Regions from separate parts of the Bacillus sp. z26 genome, predicted to be linked through region 1. Evidence: riboswitches for the same ligand, from Rfam matches in the RefSeq annotation. Region 1 holds a riboswitch; each other region holds the start of a gene.
What was found. A riboswitch is a leader RNA that binds a small molecule or an ion and turns the genes downstream of it on or off. The one in region 1 is predicted to bind S-adenosylmethionine.

Region 1 (10,942 bases):
CCTATCATGTTTTAGAAAGAACTGTCAACACCAAAGTCTTCTTCGAATGGTCAAAAATGTTATTTCAAAACTTCTTTAATCGAAGATATGCCTGTTGCCTTTTCTATCGCCAGTTCCAATTCTTCAATTAAATCTTCTGTATTTTCAATGCCGACGGAAAGTCTGATTAAATCCTCCTGCACACCGGAGGCTTTTAATCCCTCCTCATTCAGTTGCTGATGAGTCGTGCTTGCCGGATGAATAATTAAGCTTTTTGCATCACCCACATTTGCCACATGGGACCATAACTCAATGGAATCAATCAGCTTTTTACCTGCCTCACGTCCTCCCTTTATACCAAAAACAACAACTGCCCCCGCCCCTTTCGGTAAATATTTCTTCGTTTTTTCATAGTCACCGTGATCTGGATCTCCAGGATATAAGACCCATGATACTGCTGGATGTTGTTTTAAATAATCGACTATTATTCTCGTATTTGCGACATGCTCCTTCATTCTTACATGCAGGGTTTCCAGTCCCAGAATAAATTGAAAGGCGTTAAATGGACTAAGGGACGGACCCAAATCTCTCAATAACTGTACTCTTGCCTTCACGATAAACGCCCCTGCTCCAATTGCCTCACTATAAATCAAGTCATGATAACTTGGGTCCGGTTCAGTAAAACCAGGGAATTTAGGTGAATTCCAGTCAAACTTACCTCCATCTATTATGACCCCTCCCAGTGTGGTTCCATTTCCAAGCAGCCATTTCGTAGCAGAATGGACGACAATATCTGCTCCAAATTCAATAGGTCGGCTTAAATAAGGAGTCGCAAAAGTATTATCAATGATTAAAGGAATTCCAGCTTCATGAGCAATTTCCGCTACCCTCTCAATATCCAGCACTTGCAGACTTGGATTTCCGATGGTCTCTCCAAAAATCGCTTTCGTCTTTGAAGTAATGGCTTCTCTGAAATTTTCCGGATCGTCTGGATCTACAAATTTCACATGAATCCCATACTTAGGAAGAGTATTGGCGAATAAATTATAGGTTCCGCCATATAGAGTAGAGGCTGATATGATTTCATCACCCGCACCCGCAATATTTAAGATAGAGAGTGTGATAGCTGCAGCACCACTTGAAACTGCCAGTGCTCCAATTCCACCTTCGAGTTCAGCTATGCGTTCCTCAAATACACTTGATGTGGGGTTATGGATCCTTGTATAGATATATCCGGGTTCAGCTAATCCAAATAAGTTCGCAGCGTGATCTGTATCTTTAAATACATACGCATTCGACTGATAAATCGGTACACTTCTCGCTCCTGTTAATGGATCTTGCTGTAAGCCTCCGTGTATACCTACTGTTTCAAACCGATACTTCTTTTGCTCATTAGCCATTCCACATCTCTCCATTTCGTTTTAAGTAGAGAATTAAGTAAATGAAAAAAACTCTTCCTAAATATAAGAAGAGGCAGGCATTTTCCATCTCTCCTTATCTCCCGGATTTGTTTGTATCCGCAGGAATTGGCACCGTGTATTATAAAAATACCGGTTGCCGGGCTTCAACGGGCCAGTCCCTCCACCTCTCTTGATAAGAATCAAGCTAGTATTAAGTTGTTAAAACTATAGCATAGGAAAAAACAACAGTCAACAGATTATTCTGAATATTTAAACAAAAAGATAAATCATTCATGATTTTAGCTTCTACTATTCTTCAATCATTAATAAATCATTTTATCTGGCTACATGGAAACTATGCCAAACAACCGAGAACCCGGGCTATAATAAGAGCATCTTACAAATATCTTCACGCAATCTGACATATAAAAAGTATGCAAAAGTGAATGTCAATTATATAGACATTCACTAGCAAATAGTCATCGACATATTTCCTGAGAAATAATCCCTACTAATCTATCATTAGTTTCAATCGATCTACGAGATACGGAACGGAATGAAAGGCATATATTTTCTCTATTACCTGGTTGTCTTTAATTAATATGAGGCATGGTACACTTTCAATTTGATATTCTTCTGCAAGTTCTTTTGCAAAGTTGAGATTAATTTTTTCCAATGGTGCACTTGGGAGAACTTCTTTTGCAATATCAAGCATTCTGCCTGCTAATTGACAGGTACCGCAAAGAGGGGTATACGTATAGATTGCTTTATTGTTCGTGGTTAGATCGTTCATTTTTAATAACATCCTTCATTTGTTTTAAGAATTCAGCCTTTACATCAATATTGGCTCCCAAAAGAATCGTTGCCAAATGATATCTTGGCGCATTTGCCACTTCCCGATATGTTCGATCAATATATAAATGAGAAGCATTTGGCATTTCTTGACGCAACTGTTTTCTTAATTTTTCTCCGGATTCATCAGCATCTGCCAGAATGTATACGTCCTTATGTTCAAGCATTTCAACCAATTCATCTAATTTTGATAAACTGATTGTTCCATTCGTACATATAATTTCTACAGATTCATTAAGAATAGGCTGTATCTTTTTGCGGTCGGTAGACCCTTCTACAATTATTACCTTTTCATTTTGAGTATCCAGCATGATTAATCACCTTTTGTCCGGAGACTATGTTAAAAACACAAAGATACTCTCCATTTTCGTTACAAGTATCTTACCCTAACCTCCTGAAAAGTATCAATTGATTAATAGTAAACTTAAAAAGGAAAGAAGCAAGCTTCTCTCCCTTTAATCTTCGCTAGTTGCTGTTTCGTATTGGCCAGCATCCATTAGCTCATCGTATTCGCTTCTTTCGGATGGTTCAATCACTAACATCCATGCTTTTTCATATGGAGATTCATTTACGTATTCAGGATTATCCATTAATTCTTCATTTACTTCAACAACTGTACCACTGATTGGAGCATATAATTCAGATACCGTTTTAACTGATTCCACACTGCCGAAAGGCTCGTTGCGCGTTAACTCATCCCCTACTTCAGGAAGCTCGACAAAAACGATATCTCCCAATTCTTTTTGAGCAAAATCTGTTATTCCAATTCGAATCCTGCCGTCCTCTTGTTTTACCCATTCATGCTCCGCTGTATAACGTAATTCCGCTGGAATGCTCATGATCCTAATCCCCCCAAATATATATATGGTTCTTCCTCATCATGACATCAAACTGCTCATTTTACAATAATTTCATGCCCATGAATTTTGGAAATTTTCTTCCTTAAAACCGACTGTTACTCTCTCTCCATTATAGGCGATTGGACGCTTAATTAACATCCCGTCAGATGCAAGCAAGGTTAGCATTTCCTCTTCTGACATTGCCTTTACTTTATCCTTTAATCCAAGCTCTCTGTATTTCATTCCACTTGTATTAAAAAACTTTTGAAGAGATAATCCGCTTTTTTTATAAATTGTTTCCAACTCTTCTTTGGATGGTGGATTTTGTGCTATATCGATTTCTTGGTAGGAGACTTCCTTTTCATCAAACCATTTCTTTGCTTTTCTGCATGTCCCACATTTGGGATACCAATAAAATGTAATCATCTTTTCACCTCAATTGAAGCATACCATATTTTTTTAGCCTGCTTAAACTGATTTACATATGCTTAAATAAGTGTTCATTTCGGTTAACACTATTTTCTGCAGAATGGGCTCGCTATCCCCGGGCAAGCATCAACCCTCCTCGCACTCTGCGCTGCAGGGTCTAGGGTACGCTTGGTCTTCTCGCAGGAGTCTCTCCCATTCTACAGAAATAGGACACTTTGTTATATATGAGAATCCTCAGATACGGCAAAACCTAATATAAGTAACCATTAGACCCCAAGATAATTATTCATGACTACTCAGTAAAGGACGAGCGACCAGCGATTTTACTCACTCGTTTTACATAGACGACTTTAAGAGGACTTAAAAAAGCGATGCTTTCTCTTACTGACATGAACTTGAAAACATGGCTAATTAAAATTATGAAAGTCCAAAAATAAAGGAGGGATTCAGAATATGGACTCTATAGAGCCCTTCTGAATCCCTTCTTTATAATCTTAAGCCTGGTTTTCTCCCTGGCTTTTCTATTTAATTAACTTATAGGTTAAACAGTGTAACGTTCAACCTCAACCAATTTTACTGCCGCTTCACGTTTTGTTGCAATGACATTAAATGGTGTGAAGCGTGTAAATTTACGTAAAGCAGATGTCATCATACGCAATGTATCACCTGTTTCTGTTGCTACCAATGTTTCTTTAGCATGCTTTTCGATTTCTCCAAATGCTTCCTGGCAGAAGATTTGAGTATATAGAAGTTTTTGTTTGTTCTTTTCTAAGCCATCTCTTTTAATTGCTTTCTCTGTACGAAGAACAACCGATTCCATTGCATAGACAAAGGAAGCGATATCTGCAATATTTACAAGAATTTCTTGTTCTTTTTCCAATTCAGCACCAAATTTTTGCGCTGCTAATCCTGCAATCATAATACCGATATTTTTTGCATTTTTAACGAGATGTTTTTCTTGATCAAGAGGCTCCGTACCTGGCTCTTCAGGCATAAGCATCATTAAACCTTCAGATAGTTCCTGCGCTTTTTGCAAGAGTGGCAATTCACCTTTCAACGCTTTTTTCAGGAATGTTCCCGGGACAAGCAGACGGTTAATTTCGTTTGTCCCTTCAAAAATACGGTTGATTCGGGAATCACGATACATTCTTTCAATTTCATACTCTGCCATGAAGCCATAGCCGCCATGAAGTTGAACGGCTTCATCGACAACATAATCCAAAACTTCAGAAGCAAAGAATTTATTTAAGGAACATTCAATTGCATATTCTGCAATGGACTTTGCGACTTCTTTCCCATCTTTTATTTCTTCATCACTAAGTCGGCTCATTCTTTCTTCAAATAAACCAACTGTCCTGTAGACAGAGCTTTCAGCTGCATATATTTTGGAAGCCATTGTAGCCAGCTTTTCTTTTGTTAAATTAAATGAAGAGATTGGTGTTTTAAATTGCTGGCGCTGATTGGCATACGTAGCTGCCAATTCAAATCCACGCTTGGATGCTCCAACTGCGCCAACTCCCAATTTATAACGGCCAATGTTAAGAATATTAAAGGCAATCACATGCCCTCTTCCCGCTTCACCCAAAAGGTTTTCAACAGGTACTTCTGCATCTTCAAGGATTAAGGTTCTGGTTGAAGAACTTTTAATTCCCATTTTCTTTTCTTCTGGTCCAGTAGAAACACCTGGATATTCTCTTTCTACAATAAAGGCAGAGAATTTATCTCCATCAATTTTCGCGTATACAACAAATACATCAGCAAAGCCTGCATTTGTAATCCATTGTTTTTCACCATTTAAAATATAGTGAGTTCCCGCTTCATTCAATTTTGCAGTTGTTTTTGCACCAAGTGCATCAGAACCTGAACTTGGCTCTGTTAAAGCATAGGCAGCTAATTTTTCACCTGTAGCCAATAATGGAAGGTACTTTTGTTTTTGCTCTTCATTACCAAATAAAACGATTGGCAGTGAACCGATCCCGACATGCGCTCCATGAGAAATGGAAAATCCTCCTGCACGTGATAATCTTTCTGAAATAAGCGCAGAGCTTACTTTATCCAAACCTAAACCACCGTATTCTTCAGGAACATCCGCACCCAATAAGCCAAGTTCTCCGGCTTGTTTCAATAATTTCACTGAACGATCAAACTCATGATTTTCTAAATATTCTACCTGGGGTAATACTTCATTTACCAAATAATCTTCAGTCGTTTTTGCAATCATTTTGTGTTCATCTGTGTAATCCTCAGGAGTAAACATATTTTCAGCTTCAATATCTTCAATTAAAAATGCTCCGCCTTTTAATACTTCTTCTGTTTGATTAGCCACTTTACTTCCTCCTAATTTGGAGATGACCCAAGTTTTTATACCCAATCATCTCATCACTTTTCCTTTTTATGCCAATAATTCAAAAACTCCAGCGGCGCCCATACCTCCGCCAATACACATCGTTACGATTCCAAACTGTTCATTTCGGCGTTTCATCTCGTGAAGGAGGCTCAATGTTAATTTAGCTCCTGTACACCCAAGTGGATGTCCCAATGCAATCGCACCGCCATTCACATTTACCTTCTCCTCATCGATACCCAAGTGGCGTATGACTTGAATGGATTGGGATGCGAATGCTTCATTCAATTCAAATAATCCAATATCAGATAAGCTTAATCCAGCCAGCTTAAGCGCTTTAGGAATTGCTTCAACCGGACCGATTCCCATAATTTCCGGTGGTACGCCTGCAACGGCGAATGATCGGAATTTCAAGAGGGGTTTGAAGCCTTCCGCCTCTGCTTTCTCCCGGTCCATAAGTAATACAGCAGCTGCTCCATCGCTTGTTTGTGAAGCATTGCCCGCTGTTACTGTTCCTGTGAGTGAAAATGCAGGTCTCAGTTTTGCAAGCACTTCAGTTGTTGTACCTTCACGAACTCCTTCATCTGTTGTAAATTGAACAGAGCGCTCTTTTAATTTATGATCCGAACCAACATGGCGAAGAGTCACATCTACAGGAACAATCTCATCTTTAAACTTTCCATCACGGATGGCCTGTGCAGCCTTCTGATGGCTGTGTACGGCAAAGGCATCCTGTTCCGCGCGGGTAATACCGTATTTTTTAGCAACCTCTTCAGCTGTATGTCCCATTCCCATATAGTATTCAGGAGCTGCTTCGGCCAGCTTGTAATTTGGACGGACTACATGCCCCATCATTGGAACCATGCTCATTGATTCGACACCGCCGGAAATGACCGTTTCGGAATGCCCCAGCATAATCCGTTCTGCACCGTAGGCAATGGACTGCAGACCTGATGAACAGTAGCGATTTATCGTAATAGCCGGCACATTGTATGGTAAACCTGCCAAGGCACCGATATTGCGCGTCACATTGAGTCCCTGCTCAGCTTCAGGCATTGCACAGCCAAAAATCATATCATCAATTGGCCCATCATAATTTTCTGCTCGCTTCAGCGTTTCCTTTACTACCAGTGCACCTAAATCATCTGGTCGAACGTTTGCAAGGGTTCCTTTTTTGGCTCTGCCAACCGGGGTTCTGGCTCCGGCAACAATCACTGCTTCTCTCATGCCCATCCTCCTCTTAATCAATCAAAATTCCGGTCTATTAGTTACGTAATGGTTTTCCTTTAACAAGCATATGTTGCATGCGCTGTTGGGTTTTCCCCTCTTGGACAAGGCTGATAAACGCTTCTCTTTCTAAATCAAGCAAGTATTGTTCATCCACTTCAGTTCCATAAGGCACTTTACCGCCAGCTAAAACATAGGCAATTTTTTGAGCGATCTTCAAATCATGCTCTGAAATATAGCCGGAATACAGCATTGATTGCGCTCCCAGTAATAAAGCCGCATAACCTGGTTCACCTGATACCGGAATTTTTTTGCGTACCGGAGGCTTATATCCGGTATCATGCAACGCAATGACGGCTTGTTTTGCATCATATAGCTGATGATCAGGATTGAAACTGATTCCATCCATGTTGTTGAGGAAGTTGTTTTCTCTGGCTTCATCACCAGAAGTTGATACTTTGGCAGTGGCAATTGTTTCAAATACATTAATAGCAATCTTAGTAAGGTCGAAATCAACCCCGTTTGGTAAGCTATTAAGCTGTTTAATATATAGCTCTTTATTTCCGCCTCCGCCCGGCAGTAAGCCCACTCCTGTTTCCACCAATCCTATATAGGTCTCAGATGATGCCTGAATCTTTGCTGCAGGCAGGCAAATTTCAGCCCCTCCGCCAAGCGTCATATTAAACGGCGCGGCAACAACCGGTTTCCTGCTATATTTAATATTCATCATCGCTTGCTGGAATTGACGTGTAATCATTTCCACATCAAAAATATTGTCATCTTGTACTTCCATTAGAATCATAGCCAGATTGGCTCCAACGCAGAAGTTTTTACCTTGGTTGCCTATCACTAGTCCTTTGTAATTTTTCTCCACTTCTTCAATCGCATAATTGATCATGTGGATAATATCAAAACCAATCGCATTATTAGGTGAATGGAATTCCAGTAATGCTACTCCATCGCCTATATCGATCAGGCTGGCACCGCTATTTTTCTTAATGACCCCTTTTTGTTTCTTAATCAACTTCAAATTAATATTTTTTTCGTTCACTTCAAGTTGTTGATATTCACCGTTTGCATAATAAAGTGTTCCATTTTCTCCTTCTTTATAGAAGCTTGTGTTTCCGTCTTCTATCATTTGCGTTATCCACTCAGGAACATGGTGTCCTTCCTCCTGCATCTTGGCAACAGATTTCTCTAAACCAATCGCATCCCATGTTTCAAATGGCCCAAGCTGCCAGCCAAATCCCCACTTCATCGCCTGGTCGATGGCTACAATATCATCCGCAATATCGCCAAGTAATTCTGCCGAATAGATTAAAGTAGGACTTATCACATTCCATAGCAGTTCACCGACACGATCTTTTGAATAAATAAGCGCTTTCAATTTTCTTGCAGCGCCTTTCTCCTGTTTTACCATTTCCAATGAAGGTGCTTTTAACTTTTTACGCTCTACGTATTCCATAGTGGAAGGATCAAGTTCCAGTATTTCCTTTCCTTTTTTCAAGAAAAATCCCTGGCCCGATTTACTTCCTAACCAACCATTTTCAAGCATTTTTTTCATAAACTCAGGTACTTCAAATACGGATTTCTCTTCTTCATTATCTACATTGTCATACACATTTTTAGCTACATGGGCAAAGGTATCCAGCCCTACTACATCCAATGTACGGAACGTAGCACTCTTTGGACGGCCAATTAAAGGACCTGTTACAGAATCAACTTCTCCGACGCTGTAGCCTCGCTCCATCATTTCACGAACAGTTACCAATAAGCCGTAGGTACCAATTCGGTTTCCAATAAAATTGGGAGTATCTTTTGCTATTACTACCCCTTTGCCTAAAACATTCTCCCCAAATTGTTTCATTGCACTTACTATTTCAGGCGACGTTGTTTTAGTCGGAATGATTTCTAACAGCTTCAAGTATCTAGGTGGATTAAAGAAATGGGTGCCAAGGAAGTGCTTACGGAAATCTTCAGAACGCCCTTCCGTCATTGCTTCAATGGAAATCCCAGAGGTATTTGAACTTACAATACTGCCTGGCTTTCTATATTCGTCTATTTGTGCAAATACACTTTGTTTAATATCTAGTCTTTCAACAACGACCTCGATAATCCAATCGCAGTCACTAATTTTCGATAAGTCATCTTCAAAGTTTCCTGGCTCAATTAGAGATAAATTCTTCTTGGAGGTTAACGGTGCAGGTTTTTGTTTAAGTAGTTTTTGAATGGACATTTGGGCCAATCGATTACGTACTTGATTGTCTTCAAGTGTTAGTCCTTTTTTCTCCTCATCTGCGGTAAGTTCTCTTGGAACGATATCCAATAACTTAACCGGAATTCCAATGTTGGCTAAATGTGCTGCGATGCCTGAACCCATAACCCCTGATCCAAGTACAGCTACTTTTTTAATTTGAAGGTTCAATATTAAATCCCCCTTTATTTTGAATGAATGTTCATTCATTTTTATCGCAAAAAATTTTGGAATAAAAATCCTACATATCTAACTATAAGAGATTTTAGAAAATTCCGCAATTAAAATATCCAAAAATATGGCAGTTTGTTATTAATTTTTAATTTGGTCAAACTAATAGAGGAGGTGATTTTAATGGCAAAGCTTAAAAAGAACCCAAGCAAATCAGGAGTCAGTGCTGCAAGCGTAAAGGGAAATGCCGGTCCACATCACGAAAAGCTTCATTCTAAAGTAAACAGTCAAAATAACCAATTTAAAAAATAATATATCATTATTCATTTATATGTACGAGATGTAGTTATTGTGCTCCACCCAACTAAAAAAGAACAAAATATACCCCAAATCATCGTAGATTTGGGGTATACATTTCATGCATATATGTTAGGCCATTACTTTTTCTTCCTGCATAGAAATGATTGTTCCGGCATTGCCTTTCAATGCATCTAAAGCTTTATCAAGTGATGTTATAATTGTGGAACGGCCTGGTCTTGATTCTGCAAATTGAATGGCAGCCTCAACTTTAGGAAGCATACTGCCCGGTGCAAAATGACCTTCCTCCGCCAATGCTTTTATCTCCTTGGTTGTAATGGATTCCAGTTTTTGTTGATTCGGCTGATTATAGTTAATGTAGATGTTATCTACTGCAGTCAAAATAATTAAAGCATCTGCATCTACTAATTCTGCCAGCTTCTCAGAAGCGAAATCTTTATCGATAACGGCTTCTACACCAATCAGTTCATCGTTGGATTTTAGGACTGGAATACCACCGCCGCCTGTAGAAATAACGATCTTTCCGCTTTCTACAAGACTGTTAATACTCTTATGCTCCAAAATGCTTACTGGTTTTGGTGAAGGCACCACTCTTCTCCAGCCTCTGCCTGCATCTTCCTTAAAGGAAGCACCAGTCTCTTGAATCAATTTCATCGCTTCTTCTTCTGTATAAAAAGGACCAATTGGTTTAGTAGGATTTTTGAAGGCTCCATCGTTTTCATCAACAACAACCCTTGTTACAATACCTACTACATCCTTATGGATTCCTCTTTTAGAAAGAGCCTTGTCCATAGCGTTTTCCAACCAATATCCAATCATACCCTGTGACATAGCCCCACATGTATCAAGAGGCATAGCTGGATTTTTTTCTGAATCAGCTGCTTTTTGCTGAAGAAGGATATTGCCTACCTGTGGTCCATTACCATGTGAAATGATGATATCCACTCCATTTTCCACTAGCGTTGCAAGTTGTTCAGCCGTTTTTTCTAGTGCCAGCTGTTGAGCTTTTGCACTGGCATCTCCGGATTGAATGGCATTACCGCCTAAAGCTATAACTACTTTTTTTCTTTCCATACGTAGTCCATACCTCCAAAAATCAGTCTGTAGTTAGATACTTGTTAAATGGAAA
Region 2 (10,942 bases), on a different contig from region 1:
CATGATCTACAAGAAGAAATTGAAGCTTATAATCAAATATACTCAGATTATCTATCAGAGCGTACAAAAGGTAAACAGACTGGTTCCTGGACAAAAGCGGTAGCCAGCTTTTATAGCAAAATTTATTATCAGGGTATTGATGAAGCAATTGATAAACAAATGCTGAAAAGTCATAATAAAAAATAGATATTAATCAAAAAGGAAGAGAAGCTTAATACGCCTCCTCTTCCTTTTTGATTTTATACTCTTTAGTAAGTGATACGATATAAAATTCTCTTGGAATTTTTAAAGATTCAATCTCTTTAATCGTTTGGTTAAATGGGGAAAGAAGTGATGAAATTCTTAATTTATAAGAGTAGGCCAAGCACTAAGCCCAACCTTCTTTTCCGATTTATTATATTAAAGTTTAAATTTGTTAACTAAATGATTTAATTCTTCTCCTAATTTAGCCAATTGTTCGGCACTATCTTTTACTTCTTCCATAGAATGTCCAGTTTGTTCTGTAGCTGCAGAAGTTTCTTCAATGCCAGCAGAAGATTCTTGACTAATGGCTGCCATATCTTGAATGGAATGATTCATGGTTAAACTGTCAGATACCACTTCTGTTAAATTCGAAGAGATACCTTGTATGCCTTCAACCATAGATGCTACAGCCAGGTTAATTTCTTTGAATGTATGACTTGTTTTTTTGATTTGCGATGTACCCCTTACTACTTCTTCTGAACCTTTTGATAACGAAATCACAAGGTCTTCAAATTGACTTTGAATGTCTTTCACAATGAGAGTAATGTCTTTTACAGATAAAGCCGTTTGACCAGATAGTTTTTTAACTTCATCGGCTACTACAGCAAATCCTCTACCTGCTTCTCCTGCTCTAGCTGCTTCAATCGCTGCATTTAAAGAAAGTAGATTTGTTTGTTCTGCAACAGTATTGATGACTACGACAAGTTGTGAAATCTCCAGTGATTTTTCATGCAGAGCTTCCATTTTCTTGACGGCATCATTTACAACGGTATTGATGTTTTCCATTTGTTGACTGGATGCTTCCATTAATTGAGTTCCGTCATTTGTCATAAGTAAAACTTCCTTAGAAGAGGCTTCAATTTCTTTACCATAATGGTCTGCTTCTTCTACTTTGACTGCAAATGTATTCGTGATACATGCGATTTCAGCGGATTTAGTAGCTAATTGTTCAGAACCGGAAGATAACTCTTGCATAGTAGCAGAGATTTGTTCAGAACCGGAAGATACTTCTAAAGCTGATTGAGTGAGTCCTTCACTATGATTTGCAACTGTTTCTGAAACTCTGGAAATGTCACTTAGAATATTTTTCAACTCTTCTTGTAATTGATTCATAGCTAATGCCAAGTGACCAGCTTCGTCAGTTCTATCAACAACAAACAATTCATTTGTTAAATCACCTGCGCTAATAAGTTTCAATCTCTCAACAATTCTTTTTATTGGAGCTACAGTTGATTTTATAGCCGTATAAGCGATTAACACGATGATAAGTATTATTAATAACGTAAAAATTACACCGACTAGACGAGCACTATCTCCATATACAACTGTTTCGTTTCCTAACTCTTTAATCTCTTTTTCACGATCAGTCGCTACTTCTTTAAAGCCACTAATTAGTTCACTTTCTAATGGCTGAATTTGAGTTGTTAAAATTTCGATTGCTTTTTCTTCGTTATTATTGTCTACTTCCTCAAGCACTTTATTGCTTAGAGTACCCCATTCGACCTTTTTATCTACCAGTTCTTTTACCTTATCTGATTTAGTTGATTCTAATAACTGAGTTTCCAAAGAAATACTTTCTTCCACACCAGATTCGAATTCTGTTCGATATTTTTCATCCTTCGACAACAAATACCCGTGTAAAAGGCTTGTTCTCTCGGCCATATTACCTGCGATTTTTTCATCTAAAATGAGTAAATTTAACTGCTCATCTACCGTATATTCTACTTTGTCATTTATACTTCCAAACGCTAAGTAACTGTAACCAGTTGATAAAATAACCATTACTACTACTAAAGAAAAGCCAATAGTTAGTTTAGTAGTCAAGCTCCATCCATTTGATAAAGATCTTAGAGATTTCATGTTGTTTTCCCCTTTTATACAATTTTTAAAAAAAATTTAATCATACTCTTAGTAATAAGAAAGTGTATGACACTTTCAGTCTCCAAAATAACAATTAACGTTCATTCTCAGTCTCATATAATAAGCTACTTCTGCTTTGATCATCCTTTAGTAAGGGTTAGATTCTTATTAACGGAAAGTGGCAATCTATCTAGTGCCATCATCATCTATCAGATGGTTGATTTATTAAAAGGTTAATTTTATAAATGGAAGGATCATAATTATGTTCTTTAACCTTCTTTCAAAACCATATAAAAGAGATCCACCTTGGCAAGTGACCACCTTTCTAATTTCTATTAGTCGTTTATCTATACCATTCACGAGTGCATAGGATTATTTATCTTACATAGCTTGCTAAGTACATCAATCAACAAAACTATATAGGCTTAATTAGATAATTCGCTCTACCTTTTCTTTTTTATTATGAAAAACATCCTATAAACCAAGAAAGCAATAGCTTTTCTTGAAATGATAATAAAAATAGAAATGAATCTAATAGAGTTTGTTCACTTGCCACTCGTAAGGTTAAAAATTTAATTGGTGAACGAAGTATTCATAAACTATATCGACAGAAATATTTTTGTTTATAGAGACTTTTGACACATTTATATAAATCCAAAAAGTTGTCTAGTATAAAACTGACCACCATTTCATCTAAAAATACACAAAAAGGTTGAAGTACGTTGGAAAACTAAGAGGCACTTATTCCTCTTAAATCCTTGGTACTTCAACCTTTTTCTTTATATTACATCCAGGAGAGATTCGAACTCAAAATCCTTAGAATGCCCGTTTCTCCTTCCAGCCTGTGGAGCTACCTTTTATTCTAGCAATGAAGGAAAATATATGTATATAATACTAGTATGTGAACGATTTTAAAGCTGCTTATTTATGTAATCGTTTTCAAAATATGAGGAGGTTTTTTATAGTGCAAAGATTATTAAATAAAGTAGCCATCATTACTGGAGGTACAGGAGGAATAGGGAAAGTAACTGCTAAACGCTTTCTGGAAGAAGGAGCAAAAGTTGTTTTAGTAGATTTACTCCAAGAAACTTTAGAAAACACAAAAAGAGAATTAGAAGCTTATGGTGAAGTGCTAGTCATTCAAGCTGACGTAACAAAAGAAGAAGATGTAAAAAACTATGTGAATAAAACGGTTGAACACCTTGGACGAATTGATGTTTTCTTTAATAATGCAGGTATTGAAGGTAAAGTAGCCCCAATAACTGAACAAAAGGTAGAAGACTTGGATAAAGTACTGGCTGTTAATGTTCGTGGCGTTTTCTTAGGACTAAAACACGTACTAGCTGTTATGAAAGAGCAAGGTTCTGGAAGTGTTATAAACATGTCTTCAGTTGCCGGATTACATGGAAGTCCAAATGTAACACCTTATATTACATCTAAACATGCAGTAGTTGGATTAACAAAAGCATGTGCAATAGAGGTAGCTCCTTATCAAATTCGTGTGAATTCTGTTCATCCATCTCCTGTGAATACCAGAATGATGCGTTCTCTAGAAGAAGGATTTGCACCCGGCCAAGCTGAAGCAACCAAAGCACAATTAGAAAAGTCTATTCCATTAGGAAGATATGGAGAATCAGAAGATATTTCAAATATTGTACTCTTCCTTGCTTCCGATGAAAGTGCATTTATCACTGGCGTTCAATATCGTGTAGACGGCGGTATGGGGGCTTTATAAGCTACATAGAAATTATAATAAAGCCAGTCCCTTTGTTCTGCTAACGAGGCTGGCTTTATTAGTTTTTATGTAATAACTCTCGCTTATTTTAAAGCTAAGATCGCTTACTCCCACAGCAGATACTTACTAGCTACAGGTTCATTCGTAATTAATGCAACAGTTATTTTGATCTCAACTTCTCTGGGTAATAATGATTCAATATCACTCCTCCCTCCCCACATTAAAATACCTCGCATCCGGATGCGAAAATACCATTGCCGAAACAGATGCTTCAGGATTCATCATGAACCCTTCCGTCAACTGAATTCCGATATCCTCTGGTTTCAGCAACCTGAATAGCTTACCCTGATCTTCAAGATTCGGGCAGGCTGGATAGCCAAATGAGTAGCGCTGGCCGGTATACTTGGCACTTAGTCGTTCTTTCATAGTCATGTCGATGGGATCATGGATTCCCCAAGCATCCCTCATAAGCTGGTGGACTCGTTCGGCTAGGCCTTCTGCACATTCAAGTGCGAGTGCTTGGATGATATGGCTCTTTAAATACTGTCCTTCTTTTTTCCACCTTTCTGCTATTTCTTTTATACCTTTACCAGCTGTGACAATCATTAATCCTACATGATCCTGTACACCTGACTCTTGGTCCTTTACATAATCAGATAAACATAAATACGGATTTTTGGATTGTCGCGGGAAATCAAATGTTTCCAGCACTTCATCTGGATCGGCTGGAGAACAGATTTTCAGGATATCTCCATCACTTTTCGCAGGGAAAAATTGATACATGGCTAACAATTTAATCTGATTGTTTTCGAGAATCTCATCAACTATGGCCGCAAGTTCCAATAATTTTGGATTCTCTTCCTCAAACAATCGATCCACTTTCCCCTTCATTCCGAGGTGATGGCCATATAACATTTGTTTATTTACATATGGGTACACCAGAGACAGTGGGTAATCCTGTAGAATATGCCGGTTTAAGTCCTCGGGGACTGGTATATTCTCTTGATCCTTCACTGTTTTTACACGTTTTTCTGCCCCTTGAATATCCCTATTTGTTTCAATCGAAATCACTTCTGCTTGCTTATTCGCTTCTGCCTCTAGTTGAGCGAGAAATGATGGCCTTTTCTCTTCATCATGGAGCTGATTGATTAAATCGAGTCCGTTCATGGCATCCTTTGCATAAAAGACCGGTCCATTATATTCAGGAGCGATTCGTCCCCTTGTAAATTTCCTCGTAAGGGCAGCACCTCCCACCACTATCGGTACATGTATTTCTGCTTCTCTTAAATCCTGAGCGGTAATGACCATCTGCTGGGCCGATTTTACCAACAAGCCAGACAAGCCAATAATAGTTGGGTTCTCCTTCCGGACGGATTCAATCAAGGTTTGCGGAGCTACCTTAATCCCTAGGTCAACGACTTCATACCCATTATTACTCATGATGATATCAACGAGATTCTTCCCGATATCATGCACGTCCCCTTTCACGGTTGCCAGCACCATTTTTCCTTTTGTTGACGTTGTGCCCGATATAGTCATCAATGGTTCAAGCTGAGAAACAGCTGCTTTCATAGCTTCTGCACTTTGCAATACTTCAGCTACGATTAACTGGTTATCATTAAATAGTTCCCCAACCTTCGACATACCGGCCATCAATGGTCCGTTAATGATATTAAGTGGCTCCATCCCTTGTGCAAGAGCTTCATCAATATCCTCCTTCAACCCGTCCTTTGTCCCTTCGATAATATATTCAGGCAGGCGCTCCAATAATGGCAGTTTATCTTTTGTTTCCTTTTGAACAGGCTTTTTCGTCCTATAAAAAGCAACAAATTCAGCTAGAGATTCTTCAGAGTTATGAAATAAAAGATTCTCTGATAAGCGAATTTCCTCTTCAGGGATTAAAGCAAACCGCGTTAATTTCTCGGTATTAACAATCGCGTAGTCTAAGCCAGCCTTTGTACAGTAGTATAAATAAACCGCATTCAGGACCTCTCTTCCCTCATTAGGCAGTCCAAACGATACATTACTGATGCCTAAAATCGTTAATGTTCTTGGAAGCTCTTTTTTAATCGCTTCCAGTCCCTTTACCGTTTCCGCAGCGCCTTCCCGGTATTGTTCATCACCAGTACCAACCGGAAAAACGAGCGGGTCAAAAATAATATCCTCCGGTACGATTCCGTATTTTTCTGTCAAAAGTTGATAGGATCTGCGTGCGACCTCGAGTTTTCGTTCTTCCGTTACGGCCATTCCTTTTTCATCAATTGTTCCCACAACTAAGGCAGCTCCATACCGTTTAGCCAATGGCACAATTTTCTCTAAACGTTCTTCCCCATCCTCTAAATTAATCGAATTAATGATAGCTTTCCCCTGAGAATGACGAAGTGCCTTTTCAATGACGAGTTCATCGGTTGAATCAATGACAAAAGGTACTTTAATTTTCTTAGCCGCCTCCTTCATGAAATCTTCCATATTGGAAACTTCATCGCTATCCGGGTCAGCAAGGCAAACATCTATTACATGAGCTCCCTTTTTAACTTGCTGTCTGGCAATCTCGGATGCTTCTTCGAACTTTTTGTCCTTAATCAGATTCTTAAATTTTCTGGACCCAATCACATTGGTCCGTTCCCCTACAAATAAAGGTCTCATGGAGTCGTCATATATCAAAGGTTCAATACCAGAGATCGCATGAATACCCTGTTTACCTATAATTCTCCTCGCCTCCATTCCATTAACCGCTTCTTTTATCGCTCGGATATGGTCGGGAGTCGTTCCGCAACAGCCGCCGACCAGATTGATCCAGCCTTTTTCAGCAAATTGCTTAATCTTCTTGCTTAGTGAGGATGGCGTTTCGTTATACTGGCCAGTTTCATCCGGTAATCCGGCATTTGGATAACAACTCACTGCGACAGTGCTTAATTCAGATAAACCTCTGATATGTTCAGCCATGAACTCTGGTCCGGTTGCACAATTAAGCCCGATCGCAAGAGGATTCATATGTTCGCACGATATATAAAACGCTTCAATCGTTTGACCGGAGAGAGTCGTACCCATTGGTTCAATCGTTCCTGAGATAATTAATGGCACTTCCCTGTCTAAAGACGAGAACGCTCTTTGCATTCCGATATAAGCTGCTTTCACATTTAATAAATCCTGCGACGTTTCCAAAAGAAGCAAATCAACTCCGCCATCAAGAAGCCCTTTCGTTTGTTCTTCATAGGAATCTGCCAATTGTTCAAACGTCGCTCCGCCTGTCACGGATAAGGTCTTGGTGGTGGGTCCCATCGAACCGGCAACAAAGCGAGGACTTTCAGGAGTTTCAAATTGACCAGCTGCTTTTCTCGCTAATTGGGCTGATTCTTTATTCAGCTGATAAGCCAGATGCCCAAGATGATATTCATCCAAGACAATTGGAGTCGCGCCAAACGTGTTTGTTTCAATAATATCAGCACCAGCTGCCAAATACTCTGCATGAATGGATTGGATGACATCTGGACGGGTAATCGATAAATATTCATTACACCCATCATACTGTTCCCCGCCAAAATCATCCTCTGTTAAGTGGTGTGCCTGAATCATGGTGCCCATTGCTCCATCTAGAATTACTATTCTTTCAGCCATTAAGTCTTTTAATTGTACTGCTCTCATGATAAATGCACTTCCCTGTTTACTACTGATTTTTGTTCTTTGATGTATCGCACCAATCGCCCGCTTAATTCATATTTCATAAAAGGTGTAATGATGTAGATTCCATTAAATAACTCACTTGCCGCGTCTACTAATTCTTTTGAAATGGCAAAGCTTTCGCGAGCACAGGCTTCCTTATCCGCTCCGGCTCTTTCCATCGCCGTTCTGATATCCTCAGGTAAGGAAATACCCGGTACTTCATTGTGTAAAAACTCTGCATTCCTGTGACTCGTTAAAGGCATGATGCCAATAAAAATCGGTTTCGTAATATGCCTTGTTGCTGCGTATATTTCTTCTAATTTTTCAATACTGAACACTGGCTGAGTCAGAAAATAATCCGCACCTGCCAGAATCTTCTTCTCCATTCTCTGAACAGCTTTATCTATGTACTTTACATGCGGGTTAAAGGCAGCAGCCACCTCAAAATTCGCCCGGCTTCCTAATGATTTCCCTGAATAAGACCGTCCCACATTCAATTGCTTAATTAATGAAATCAGATCGATGGAAGAAAGATCATATACGGAAGTAGCTCCCGGAAAGTCACCAATTTTTGAAGGATCACCGGTCACGACTAACACCTCTGACAATCCGAGAGAATGCATACCCATTAAATGAGATTGCAAGCCAATCAGATTATGATCCCGGCAAGTTAAATGGACAAGAGGCATGGTATTTAACTTTGATTGTAAAATAGAGGCTACCGCAAGATTTGATATTCTCGGAGATGCCAATGAATTATCCGCAAGTGTGATAGCATCCGCACCAGAGTCCAATAAGTAACGACTTCCTATCAAAAATTCCTCCAGGCCCAGCGTCTTTGGCGGGTCAAGTTCCACGATGACCGTCGTTCGTTTTTTTACCTTACCTGAAATCGTATCTGGCCCATTTCGTTTGTACTGAATGATCTCATGTGAAATAGACTGATGCTTCGGCTGTGCAACAAAATCTTTTTCCTTAACAGGAAAAAGGTCTTCGACTCCTTTACGTATGGCCTGAATATGTGCAGGCGTCGTACCGCAGCATCCACCTATCAGCCGTACCCCCTGCTTCACCAGTTGCCTGGAACTGTTGATGAAATAGTCCGCCTCTGTAGAGTAGACATATCTTCCATCAGATAAATCAGGTAAGCTTGCATTCGGGTATGCCGCATAATAAGTATCTTCTATAAGCGGTACTTCTTCATAAGACCGAATCATATGGTAAGGACCCATCCTACAATTAATCCCGACGACATCGGCTCCCTCTTTTTTCAATAGTGAAAATGCTTCACTGACATGCATCCCATTTTGCAATAGACCCGTTTCATGCAGGGATATATTCGCAATCAGAGGAAGACCACTGGTTCTTCTTGCTACTTCTAACACCATTAACAATTCCTCTAAATCATAATAGGTTTCTAGTAAAATCCCATCTGGTTCTTCCTTCAATAAGGCGAGCAGCTGCTCTTCAAAATATGCCTTAATTTCATTTAATGTTAATTCTGATTTTCTGAAGCTTCGTAAACCTCCGATTGTCCCAACAACAAAGGTATGCGGATCGGCAGCTCTTTTTGCCAGCTTTATTCCGGTCCGATTGATCCTGGATACTTCCCTTTCAAGACCATACCGCTTTAATTTATGGTAGTTTGCACCGAATGTATTGGATTGAATAATATCAGCACCTGCTGCAATATAACTCCTGTGCATCTTTTCAATTTGATTGGGATCAGTCAGATTTAGTTCTTCAAAACAGCTATCGATCCCAAATGAATATAAAAGTGTACCACTAGCCCCATCAGCAACCAGAATTTTTTCATTTAACGTCTCTAATAGATTCACTGTCTTTCCCCCTAATTTGTTAAATTGAAAAGTTGATGAGAAAAATAGACGATAAGAAAAGAGCTTTCGCCATGAAAGCCCTCCCTTCCGGTCTCTCATCTTTCAAGCTGCGCTTGCTGGATTTAGCACCTTGAATTACCATCCAGGTTGCTGAGATTTCAACGGGCCAGTCCCTCCATCTCTCTAGATAAGGATATAAAATTATATATTTACTAAATTTACTATAAATTATCAGTTTTTTCAATCTATTTTGATAATTAATACAGAGGAGTTAATGATTTATTATTTCGGGTATGTATCGTGTAGGAGTGATGTTAAATGAAAGAGATATTTACAAATCAATTTAAAAATCCAACAGGTGTACTTGGAAAACTCGCAGGTAAAATCATGGCCTATGAAAATGAAGAATTGTATGATTGGACATTTAATCAATTGTCTATTACACCGAATGATACGCTGCTTGAAGTAGGGTTTGGCCCTGGCGAAGGAATGCATATGCTTTTTGATAAGTACCCAACCATCCAGATTGATGGCGTCGATCCATCTGAAGAAATGGTGAAAAATGCGAGCAAGCGCAATCAGGAACAACTTGATCAGAATCAGCTGCGTTTATTTAATGGAACTGTTCTCGAGATACCTAATCCAATGGTGTACGATAATATTTTCAGTGTAAACAGTTATCCACTATGGGACAACCAGGAAGATTGTATTCAGAAAATACATTCCTTACTAAAAGAGAATGGGCAAGTGACCATAACGGTACAGCCAAGGCAGGAAGAAGCAACCGAAGAACAGGCTCATGAATATGCCGAAGAAATTAAAGAGGTTCTTACTAAGACAGGATTTAAATCAGTTAAAGTTCAAACGAAACCAATGAAACCGTGCTTATCCATCAATGTAACAGCCACCAAATAGCCCTTTTTTAGGGTATTATACACATATATTAAAAAACCAGAGAGCTGGTAACTCCCTGGTGCTACTACTAGCAAGTGGTAAGCAAATCGTTTAATTCTTAGATGAACCACCCTTATGCTTTGGTCGGCGCGGGGTGGTTTTTCGTTTGCCTCTTGAGCTTTATAGATTGGCGAAATTGCGTAGCGCTGCCGGCAGCAAGGGGCGTGAAAAAGATCATTGCTTCATCTTTTGCCAGAGCTTTAAGAAAATTCATAGTCTATCACCTCCCTTCTCTATATAAGGAAAAGAAGGTGCATACCACCCGAACCAAGTAGTTGTATGAAAACCATTCCATATCTGTTGTTTATGACTTAATTACCCTGGCTCTCTTTTTAAAGTATTTGCATTTCATCATAGATTGCTACTTTAATCTCCAGTATTTATAGGAAGTAGCAAAACCATAAAAAGAAAATGCTCAGTTAGTTAGTTATTCACAGAGGTTTACATAAAAAACAGGCGTCTATAAGCCGGCATAGCTTACAGACAGCCTAGTTATGATTTCAACCCTTTTGTTCTCCTATATTCCCCAAACTTAAACACAATCGCAATGATTGCCAGCCATGCACATCCCACAATATACCCTGCAATCACATCGCTAGGATAATGCACCCCCAGGTAAATACGGCTGTAGCCAATCGTTAAAATCATA
Region 3 (10,942 bases), on a different contig from region 1:
CATTTGATTTGAAGGCTTTTTGTGAAGCCAAGGAACAGTTTGTCGTTGGTGTTACAGATTGCGTTACAGGCGAACCCGTATACTACAGCAAAGAGCACTTAACAAAAGATATTACAACGATTCTGCGCGCATCCAGTTCCATTCCATTTTTTGCACCGGTAATCTCTTATGATGGCAGAATGCTGCTTGACGGGGGAGTTGCCGATCCGATACCGATTCAAAAATCTCAAGCAGACGGGAATACGAAAAATATTGTCGTGCTTACCGGAAACAAGGGATATATGAAAGGCTCATCGTTTGATTGGTTTGGAAAAAGATTATATAAGAATTATCAAGGACTATTAAAGGCCCTTCGCAATCGGCATATCCTATACAATGATACGATACGTTATCTGGAGGAACAGGAAGAAAAGGGACATGTCGTCATTATTCGTCCAATAGAGAAATCAGATGTCAGTCGAATTGAGCGTAATCCTAAAAAGCTGAAAAAGCTGTACAATCAAGGATATGCAGAAGCCAAGGCTGCTTATGGAAAAATAAAAAAGCTATTATAACAACCCACCACTATTTTTCGTGATGGGTTGTTGATTCTTTTATTGCTGTCTTAATTCTGATTGTAAATAATGCCAAATTAAATTCGCAGTATGTTCGATGGAAGTAATATGGGTGCGTTCAAAAGCATGGGAAGCATCGATGCCGGGGCCAATCAATCCATGAATAATATCATAGCCGGCACGAATGGCAGCAGAGGCATCAGAACCATAAAAAGGGTAAATATCCACGCGATAATCCACCTGATGCTGCTTTGATAACTCGACGAGATGCTGGCGCAGACCATAATGATAAGGTCCGCTTGAGTCTTTGGCGCAAATGGATACACTGTATTCATCCGTTGCCTGTCCGTCCCCGATTGCTCCCATATCAACAGCCAAATATTCAACTGTTTCGGACGGTATATTGGAATTGCCGCCATAGCCGATTTCTTCATTGTTAGAGATTAAGAAATGGGTCGTATAAGGAAGAGTGATACCTTCTTTATTTATCTGTTTAATAATATACATCAGAATACCGACACTTGCTTTATCGTCCAAATGACGGGATTTAATAAATCCGTTGTCTGTCAATTCAACACGCGGTTCGAAGGAAACAAAATCGCCGACTGAAATGCCAAGCTTTTCTGTATCTGCCTTGCTTTTTGTGACAGCATCAATTCGTACTTCCATTGTCGCATCCTCGCGTTTGACATCGCCCATTTTCTGATAAACATGAACGGAGGTTTGATTTAGAAGAATGGTTCCTGTATAGATCCTTCCATCAGCTGTATGAATTTTACAGTATTCACCCTCAACAGAATTCCAGCGAAATCCACCTACCATCGATAATTTTAAACGCCCGCCTGGTTTGATTTCTTTAACCATGGCACCTAACGTATCAACATGGGCGGTAAGAAAACGATGTTTAGAATCATCTTGCCCCTTGATTGTTGCCAATAATGCTCCTTTATTTGTTTTTACTGCTGTAATACCTTCAGATTGTAAAAATCGTGCCACATGTTCAATCACTTCTGTTGTATAGCCGCTCGGACTTGGGATGGATACCAGTTCTTTTATATATTGAAAAATTTCCTGACCATTGGCTTTCATCGCTACGAATCACTCCTTTTATGTATAGATTTATTATATACCTTTGTTAAAAAGTTGAACAATGAAGGTAAAAACAACTTGCTTTTCTTTCCATGAGGATGTAAATTTATTTTAAGTGAATATTCTGACAAAACTTATCGAGAGAGATGGAGGGACTGGCCCAGTGAAATCTCAGCAACCGCCAATGATGGAAAGGTGCTAAATCCTGCAAGACATACTAGCTGTCTTGAATGATAAGAAGGGGCCCATTTCTGATGAAAAGTCTTCTTCTGGAGACTTTTTTGTTTTTTTATAACTGTTAATAACTGGGGAAATGAATGTTATTTGACAAAAGTAAAAGAAATACAGCCGTATCATATATGCGGAAAATAGTAGCACATGGATGTAGTGCAAGTATGGTGGACCGTGATGGTGAAGAGCAATGTGTAGGGATAAATGAAGAGAGAGGAGTCATACACATGACAAAAGTTAAAATCGAAACACTCTTAGCTCAAATAGGCAATCGAAGTGAAACACAAACAGGTACTGTTAATCCGCCAGTCTATTTTTCAACAGCCTATCGCCATGATGGAATAGGAGAATCCACCGGGTTTGATTACATAAGGACGGGTAACCCAACCAGAAAATTACTCGAGGAGGGCATCGCAGAGCTTGAGGGAGGAAAACAGGGCTTTGCTTATAGTTCAGGTATGGCTGCCATTCACTCATTGCTTTGTTTATTTGCTCCTGGAGATGAGATTGCCGTCACCGCTGACCTTTATGGAGGGACATACCGGTTATTCGAACAAATATGGAAGACATATGGCATCAAATTTAAACCATGTCATAACGATTCGGATTTTAAGGAATCCATTAGCGAAAGAACCAAGGCATTCTTTATCGAAACTCCGACTAATCCGCTTATGCAGGAATTGGATATAAAGGAGATCTCCAAATTCACGCGTGAAAATGATTTGTTGCTGATTGTAGATAATACCTTTTATACACCTATTCTGCAACGGCCGATTGAACAGGGAGCAGACATTATTGTCCATAGTGCCACTAAATACTTGGCTGGACATAATGATGTGTTGGCTGGATTAATTGTGGCAAAAAATGCTGATATTGGAGCAAGACTTGAGGAATATCAAAATGCAACAGGAGCTGTGCTTTCACCTTTTGATTCCTGGCTTGTCATGAGGGGAATGAAAACATTGAGCTTGCGGATGAAACAACATGAGGAAAACGCCCAGAAAATCAGTCGGTTTTTAAGAGAAAGAGAAGAAGTGACGGATGTCCTTTATCCTGGTAAAGGAGGGATGATATCATTCCGGCTGAAATCAGCTGAATGGATCAATCCTTTCTTACAAAGTCTTCATATCATTTCTTTTGCGGAAAGTTTGGGTGGAGTAGAGAGCTTAATGACGTATCCCGCTACACAAACACACGCAGATATCCCAGAGGAGGTGCGCATACAGATTGGGGTTTGTAATTGCTTGCTGCGTTATTCTGTCGGGATTGAACATGCTGATGATTTGATTGAAGATCTTACACAGGCATTTGATTCGTTACTGGTTTAAAGGTAGAACTCGTTTGAAATTAGTGATACATCTTGGGGAGGAGCGAGTATTACTGGAATTTTTATGAACGAACTAAATATGCGAAGGTATTAGAAATTTAATAAAATCATATACGGTAAAATAGAAATATATGTAAAACATTCAACGATTTTGATATACTGTAAAAAATTAGTCTCAATTAGGGAGAATGAAGATGGCTGATCCGGTTATTTCTATTAACAATCTTCAGGTGAGTTATGGCTCGAAAGAAGTGCTTCGTGGCATTAATCTTGATGTAGACAAAGGGCAAGTTATTGGCTATATAGGTCCTAATGGTGCTGGGAAAACAACCACTGTAAAGATATTGCTTGGTCTTCTAACAGATTATACAGGTTCAGTTAAGATATTTGGAACAGAGCTTTCCGATGATAGGATTGACTATAAAAACAGAATTGGTTATGTGCCTGAATTAGCAGATCTATATGATGTATTGACTGCACGTGAATACTTAACCTTTATTGGGGAGCTTTATGGCTTACCTTATGATCAAGTTGACCAAAAGGCTTTTAAACTAATGAAGCTATTAAACATCGAAGCAATGTATGATTCACGAATAAATAGTTATTCAAAAGGAATGAAGCAAAAGGTTCTGTTAATATCAAGTCTTCTTCATAACCCGGATATATTATTTTTAGATGAGCCTTTAAGCGGCCTCGACGCGAATAGCGTTATGATCGTCAAAGAATTACTGGGAATGCTGGCAAGTGAGGGAAAAACGATTTTTTATTCTTCACACATTATGGATGTTGTTGAGAAAATCAGTAATCGGATTATTTTACTGCATGAAGGCAGGATTATCGCAGATGGAAGTTTTGAAGAATTACAGAATACGGGTAAGGAAGGAACACTAGAAGAAATTTTTAATCAATTAACCGGTTTTACGGAACATCGAACGATTGCCGAAGATATTGTCTCTGTTGTCCAAGGGGATAAATAGATGAGAGAATTTATGAGTTTGCGTGTATTGGATAGAGGACAAAAGCTATTTCAATGGATGGGAATTGACTACCCGGCTATGAGAAGAATTCTTCAGGTTAAGCTTACGATGGATTCCAGAAGAGTTCCCGCTCTAATGAATAATGGGGCGAGAAAGAATGATACGGATAAAGATTCAAATGAATTTTTGAAATCCCTATGGGTATATGCACTTATGGGCTTGATATTGATCCCTTTTATTATTATGGGTGAAAATTATTTGTTCCAAATGAGTTTGCTGTTTGCTGTTTTTATGTTTTTTATAATGACATCTTTAATTTCTGATTTTTCTCATGTGATGCTGGATATTCGTGACCAATCTATTTTATTATCAAGACCGGTAGATGAACGAACGGTCTCGACGGCAAAGCTGATTCATATTGTCATTTATCTAGGGGCATTAACGCTCCTATTTATAGCTCCCGCGCTCATTGCTTCTATTGTTACTAAAGGATTAGGCTTTAGTCTGTTATTTGTGCTGATCATCATCCTGGTTGATATATGGATCGTCTTGCTTACTGCCTTAATTTATCTGGTGATTTTAAAGTATTTCGATGGTGAGAAATTAAAGGATTTTATTAGCTATGTCCAAATTGCCTTATCTATTTTAATGATTGTGGGGTACCAACTGACTGGTAGATTATTTGACATCATTGATAGCCAAGTAGAATTTAGCCCAACCTGGTGGAGCTATTTTATTGCACCAATCTGGTATGCTGCCCCTTTTGAAGCAATCTTAAAAGGGGATTTTACGTTAGAGTACATGGCTTTAAGCAGTCTGGCTATCATAGTACCAATTATTTCTTTGATTATTTATATAAAAAATGTTCATAACTTTGAGAAGTACTTGCAAAAAATGAATAATCATACAGGTTCTATATTGAAAAGGAAACGAAGAAACATCCCGCTGTTTTTATTTGGTAATAAAGAAGAACGAGTTTTTTTTCACTTTGCAACGAATATCACGAAAAATGAACAGGCCTTTAAATTGAAAGTATATCCTTCTATTGGATTGATCATCATTTTTCCGTTTATTACCCTGTTAAATCTTTTCGAGGAAAGCGGATTAAAAGGTATGCAGTCTGGCAGCGGCTATTATTCTATCTATTTTTGTGCCTTTATTATTCCGGTAGTTGCAACTGCTTTACGATATACAAATTCATATAAAGGAGCCTGGATATATAGAGTTTCTACTTTGCAGAAAACAGAGCCTATCTTTAAAGGGACATGGAAAGCAGTCATGGCTAGGTATGTGCTGCCCATTTATTTGGCCTATAGTGTTCTCTTTCTTCTTATATATGGCAGTTCAATAGTATGGGATCTGTTGATTGGTTTATTTACGCTATTTATTATGGTTGTCCTATCATTTAGGAGCTTTAAAATCATATTGCCCTTTTCTAAACCTGCTTCTGTAGCCCAGGATCATGAGAGTGTTAAGGCATTTTTCCTGCTTGCGATCCTTGCTATATTCGCTGGTATTCATTTTCTCATCAGCAAGCTTGAGTATGGTTTGTACGGATATAGTGGACTCTTGCTGGTAGTAGTCATCTTTTTGTGGCGTTACGGATTTAAGATTGATTTTAAGTATTTAGAGGATTGATTCAGGTGAGGCAGCACCTAAGATTCACTTTGCTAAGTGCAGTCTTGTTTTCCTATTTTTAGATTTGGCCTAATATTCATGTAGGCAATATAGAGTACAATTTGATATTCTATACGTATAATGTGCGGAATTCATTAAAAAGGATAGGGGAATGGTGAAATGAAGGCTTTAATAAATATTGATTATACAAATGACTTTGTAGCGGATGCTGGCAAATTAACTTGCGGTAAACCCGGGCAGGAAATCGAAGAATACATTGTCTCGTTAACCAAAAAATTTATGAACGATAGAGAGTTTGTCGTATTTGCTATTGATGTACATGATGAAAATGATCCCTATCATCCTGAAAGCAAATTATTCCCTCCGCATAATATAAGAGGTACCGAAGGACGTTTATTATTTGGAAATCTTCAAAATGTGTATAATACTTATAATGGCCAAGAAAATCTGTTATGGATTGATAAAACAAGATACTCTGCTTTTGCCGGAACTGATTTAGAAATCAAATTGCGTGAACGGGGCATTACAGAGTTGCATTTAGTTGGAGTTTGTACTGATATTTGCGTTTTACATACAGCGGTGGATGCCTATAATAAAGGGTTTAAAATCGTTATACATAAAGATGGAGTGGCGAGCTTCAATGAAGCCGGCCATAAGTGGGCATTGTCCCATTTTGAACAGACGCTGGGAGCCATGGTTTTGTAATTGAAGGAGGAAGTTTGATGACACATTATCCCGATGACAGTTTTGCTTTACATACAGACTTATACCAAATTAATATGATGGAAACGTATTTTAAGGATGGAATCCATAATAAAAAGGCGGTTTTCGATGTGTATTTCAGGCGTAATCCATTTAATAATGGATACGCCATATTTGCAGGTCTTGAACGAGTAATTACATATATTAAAGAATTAAAATTCACGGAAAGCGATATTCAATATTTAAGGGATGAGTTAAAGTACGATGAAGTATTCCTTAATTATTTAAAAGAACTTCGTTTTACAGGAAAAATCAAGAGCATGAAAGAAGGAGAGCTTGTATTCGAAAATGAACCATTAATGCGAATTGAGGCACCGCTTGCCGAAGCTCAACTAGTTGAAACTGCTATTCTTAATATCATTAATTATCAAACGCTTATTGCCACAAAAGCGTCCCGTTTGAGTGTCGTAACAGAAGGTGAATTACTGTTTGAATTCGGCACTAGGAGAGCCCAGGAAACAGAGGCTGCCATTTGGGGAACAAGAGCGGCATATATTGGTGGATTTCAGGCAACCAGTAACGTTAGAGCCGGTAAGAAATTTGGCATTCCGGTAGTGGGAACCCATGCGCATGCACTTGTTCAGGCTTACCGGGATGAATACACAGCTTTCCGTAAATATGCTGAATCACATTATGATTGCACCTTCCTTGTTGATACATTTGATACGTTAAAGTCAGGTGTACCGACAGCCATACAAGTTGCGAAGGAAATGGGCGATAAAATTAATTTTAAAGCTATCCGTTTGGATAGCGGTGACTTGGCTTACTTATCCAAGAAGGCTCGAATTATGCTGGATGAAGCCGGTTTTACGGATACGTTAATTACAGCCTCCAATGATCTGGATGAAGCTACCATCCTGAACCTGAAGGCTCAAGGGGCTAAAATTGATATGTGGGGAGTCGGAACTAAGCTGATAACAGCCTATGATCAGCCTGCTTTAGGAGCCGTATATAAAATGGTCAGCATTGAAGAAGAGAATGGCACAATGGCAGATACAATCAAAATTAGTGCAAACCCTGAAAAAGTGACGACTCCTGGCATGAAGAATGTATATCGAATTATTAATAGAGAAACAAAGAAATCAGAAGGAGATTATATTACTCTTGAACATGAAAATCCTGCTGATGAGAAAACATTAACGATGTTCCATCCAGTTCATACATTCATCTGCAAAGAAGTAACAAATTTTGATGCAGTGCCATTGCATGAAAATATCTTTGTGAACGGACAATTAGTATATGAAACGCCAGCCTTAAAGGATATTCAGCAATTTGCGAAGGATAACCTCGACTTGTTATGGGATGAATATAAACGATTCCTTAATCCGGAAAAGTATCCGGTTGATTTAAGTCCAAAATGTTGGGAAAATAAAAGGGTTCGTATACAGGAAGTTATGGAACAAGTGAGAAACACAGAAAAGAAAGTGAAAACCTGGAAATAATGACCAATCCACCTTGCTGAGACAAGGTGGATTTTTTATTTAGCCATGGATTTCTTATGCCAGCATATTCATAAAAGGTCATCTTCTTAAATGTATTTTATAGACCACTCACACAGATTTCTTAACGCAGGATACAATTAGCCCAGGTATTAGCAGGGCTTTTATTCTTGCTCATTTAGACATAAATTGGTTTTATAATGGATCTCTTAGCGAATAAGTGTCGTGAAATGATGAAAAAACAAGAACGAAAATATTAGAAATAGGTTATAGGTATATGTTAGAATTGCACAATATTTTGTATAATATTGGAAAAGAATAAAAGAGGTGGGTACATGAAAGTAGGTTCGTTGATTAAATATTATCGAACTAAGCAGGGATTGACTCAGAGTGAGCTGGTCGAAGGCATATGTTCTGTACCTCATCTAAGTAAAATTGAACATAATGAAAAGGAAGCAAATGATCAAACTATAAATTTGTTGTTACAGCGTTTAGGAGCAGACTTAACGAATGTATATGAACAAAATAATACAGTAAAAAGATTATTGGATGAATGGATTGAATGTATAAATTATTTTCAAACAGAAGAGGCAAAAGAAATTGAACAGCAGCTAAATGAATTCGTGGATTTTATTGTTTATACACCTCATCTCTTTTTATTTGAACTGTATAAATTAAGATACTTATTATTTATTCATGAAACAGAAAAAGCCATCCATCAATATAAATGGCTTGATAAGAATAAGAAGAATTTAAACTATCAAGAAATGTATTTATTGCATTATTATCATGCAATCTGCTTACTTATACAAAATAAATATAAGCAGGCTAATGAAATATTAGAAGAGTTAGTATCCATAAGCAGAGATGGTATGAGTGTTTCAGCGGATGTCTATTATCATCTGGCACTTGCTAAATGTTATATGGAACAGCACGGGCATGCGATCTTCTATGCTAAAGAAGCCTTGAATGCATTTACTGTTCAATATAATTTGAAACGAATTATGCATACACTCGTCATTCTTGGGATCAGTTATACAGATACAGGTATTTATGAGGTAGCGGCAGAATGTTATAAACATTTGAAAAGAACTGCTGAAATCCTCAATGAATCTACCACTTTATCCATTGCCTATCATAATATTGGGTATTTAAAGCAAAAGATAGGTGATATGCGTGAAGCAAGGGATTACTATTATAAAGCTGTAAACTGTGATGCAGGTAATCCACATTCTTATATGGTTAGCCTTTGTGCTTTGGCAGAGACCTCTTATTATTTGGAGGAATGGGAAGAAGCTAAAGAGTATTTACTTATTTTAAAGAAAAAAGCTCATGAAACGGGATCCAAAATATATCAAATGCTACCCAACTATTATTTATATATGATTCAGGGGGAAGAAGAGAGAGCTATCAACTATTTAGAAGAATATACCCTGCCCTACTTATATAATGGGGAATCACATTATAATGACATACGCAGTGTCAGTAAAATTTTGGCTGATTATTATAAGAAATTAGGAAAGTTCCAGAAAGCTTTGCAATATATTTATACAGACTACTAGTCAAGGAGGGAGAAGTTATGAAAAAAAAAGCCCCTATATTGCCGCCAATCGTGTAAAGAGTATTGTCTATAGTGGACTAAGAGAACTGATTGTCTATTCAATCGGTTCTTTTTAATTACTTTTAAGATAAAAAATTTAATAGGATTAATAAAATATCATTTTTGTGCAAAAATTTTTGTTGGGAAAATATAATAGTGATGAGTCCAAACACCTGTTTGGACTAGGAGGCATATAGGTCTCTATAATTATAAATAAATTCTATTTTATAATAAATAGGACGGAAAATGTAACAAAATGTCATAAATATCGACCAAATAACTTGGGAAAGTTTTTAAATCCGACAAAATAAAGAATGAAAATTCAGAATTTATAGTTAATTTGTTCCATATTCAAAGAAAAAAAAAGCTTCTATAATAACGATACACCAAGAAAAGTTCACAAAAATTTAAAAAATGAGAGGAGACTGAAGGATGAAAAAAAGAAAGATCGTTGCCGGAGTTGTTTTAAGTGTATCAATGGCTTTATCTTTTAGCACCGGGACAAATGCTGATGCTAGAGCGAATGCGAAGGATGTCAGTTCAGACAAAACCTACCGTGTTTTGATTCAAGGATCTCAGGCGGAAAAAACGAAAGTGAAGAAAAGTATGGGAGCACACCGAGACTTTAGCAGCCAAGGTTTTACAACAGATGTCTCCGAAAAAGAATATCAGAAACTACTGGAAAATAAAAATATTAAAGTTGAAAAAGTACCGGAATTTAAAATAGCTGCTACAAGTATGGAGAAAGCTACATCTGCACCGTCAACACGTGTGCCATGGGGAATCAAAGCAATTTATAATAATAGTTCTCTTACATCTACTAGTGGTGGCAGCGGGATAAAAGTGGCGGTGTTAGATACGGGAGTTTTAAAAACACATGCTAGTCTCTCCTCTAATATTGAACAATGTAAAGATTTTACCCAAACAAGCAGCACTGTTGTCAATGGATCTTGTACTGATGGGAATGGCCATGGTACACACGTAGCCGGAACAGTAGCTGGTAATGGATCTGGCGTATATGGTGTTGCACCTCAATCTAAAGTATGGGCATACAAAGTATTGGATGCCAGCGGATCCGGTTATTCAGATGATATTGCTGCAGCAATCAGACACGCGGCAGACCAGGCATCCTCAACAGGTTCAAAAGTAATTATCTCTATGTCACTTGGTTCAAGCTCTAATAATTCTCTCATAAGCAGTGCTGTAACGTATGCCTATGGTAAAGGTGTATTGATTATTGCAGCAGCTGGCAATAGCGGTTCATCTGCTAATACAATCGGGTATCCGGGTGCGTTGGCAAATGTAGTAGCTGTAGCAGCCCTTGA

Region 2: it holds a riboswitch for S-adenosylmethionine, as region 1 does, so the genes downstream of both, AC4G3K_RS00730 (bifunctional homocysteine S-methyltransferase/methylenetetrahydrofolate reductase) here and AC4G3K_RS10885 (O-acetylhomoserine aminocarboxypropyltransferase/cysteine synthase family protein) in region 1, are expected to answer to the same signal.
Region 3: it holds a riboswitch for S-adenosylmethionine, as region 1 does, so the genes downstream of both, AC4G3K_RS02590 (methionine biosynthesis PLP-dependent protein) here and AC4G3K_RS10885 (O-acetylhomoserine aminocarboxypropyltransferase/cysteine synthase family protein) in region 1, are expected to answer to the same signal.

What each region holds. Positions count from the first base shown of each region.
Region 1 covers NZ_JBZFQM010000003.1:98,321-109,262, forward strand. Annotated here, with positions in the region: gene AC4G3K_RS10885 (O-acetylhomoserine aminocarboxypropyltransferase/cysteine synthase family protein) at 60-1,379, opposite strand; SAM riboswitch class I at 1,471-1,579, opposite strand; gene AC4G3K_RS10890 (thioredoxin family protein) at 1,891-2,172, opposite strand; gene AC4G3K_RS10895 (toprim domain-containing protein) at 2,147-2,542, opposite strand; gene gcvH (glycine cleavage system protein GcvH) at 2,687-3,070, opposite strand; gene AC4G3K_RS10905 (arsenate reductase family protein) at 3,143-3,496, opposite strand; gene AC4G3K_RS10910 (acyl-CoA dehydrogenase FadE) at 4,041-5,825, opposite strand; gene AC4G3K_RS10915 (acetyl-CoA C-acetyltransferase) at 5,892-7,070, opposite strand; gene AC4G3K_RS10920 (3-hydroxyacyl-CoA dehydrogenase/enoyl-CoA hydratase family protein) at 7,108-9,495, opposite strand; gene AC4G3K_RS10925 (YuzL family protein) at 9,679-9,807, shown strand; gene arcC (carbamate kinase) at 9,925-10,887, opposite strand; gene arcD (arginine-ornithine antiporter) at 10,932-10,942, opposite strand, start outside.
Region 2 covers NZ_JBZFQM010000001.1:171,285-182,226, forward strand. Annotated here, with positions in the region: gene AC4G3K_RS00710 (NADPH-dependent oxidoreductase) at 1-186, shown strand, start outside; gene AC4G3K_RS00715 (methyl-accepting chemotaxis protein) at 400-2,103, opposite strand; gene AC4G3K_RS00720 (SDR family NAD(P)-dependent oxidoreductase) at 3,068-3,838, shown strand; gene metH (methionine synthase) at 4,040-7,483, opposite strand; gene AC4G3K_RS00730 (bifunctional homocysteine S-methyltransferase/methylenetetrahydrofolate reductase) at 7,480-9,339, opposite strand; SAM riboswitch class I at 9,432-9,533, opposite strand; gene AC4G3K_RS00735 (class I SAM-dependent methyltransferase) at 9,658-10,254, shown strand; gene AC4G3K_RS00740 (hypothetical protein) at 10,367-10,507, opposite strand; gene AC4G3K_RS00745 (phosphatase PAP2 family protein) at 10,786-10,942, opposite strand, start outside.
Region 3 covers NZ_JBZFQM010000001.1:553,730-564,671, reverse strand. Annotated here, with positions in the region: gene AC4G3K_RS02600 (patatin-like phospholipase family protein) at 1-554, shown strand, start outside; gene AC4G3K_RS02595 (M42 family metallopeptidase) at 594-1,643, opposite strand; SAM riboswitch class I at 1,775-1,883, shown strand; gene AC4G3K_RS02590 (methionine biosynthesis PLP-dependent protein) at 2,102-3,202, shown strand; gene AC4G3K_RS02585 (ABC transporter ATP-binding protein) at 3,390-4,178, shown strand; gene AC4G3K_RS02580 (ABC-2 family transporter permease) at 4,179-5,816, shown strand; gene AC4G3K_RS02575 (cysteine hydrolase family protein) at 5,976-6,521, shown strand; gene AC4G3K_RS02570 (nicotinate phosphoribosyltransferase) at 6,539-8,020, shown strand; gene AC4G3K_RS02565 (helix-turn-helix domain-containing protein) at 8,353-9,579, shown strand; gene AC4G3K_RS02560 (S8 family peptidase) at 10,050-10,942, shown strand, end outside.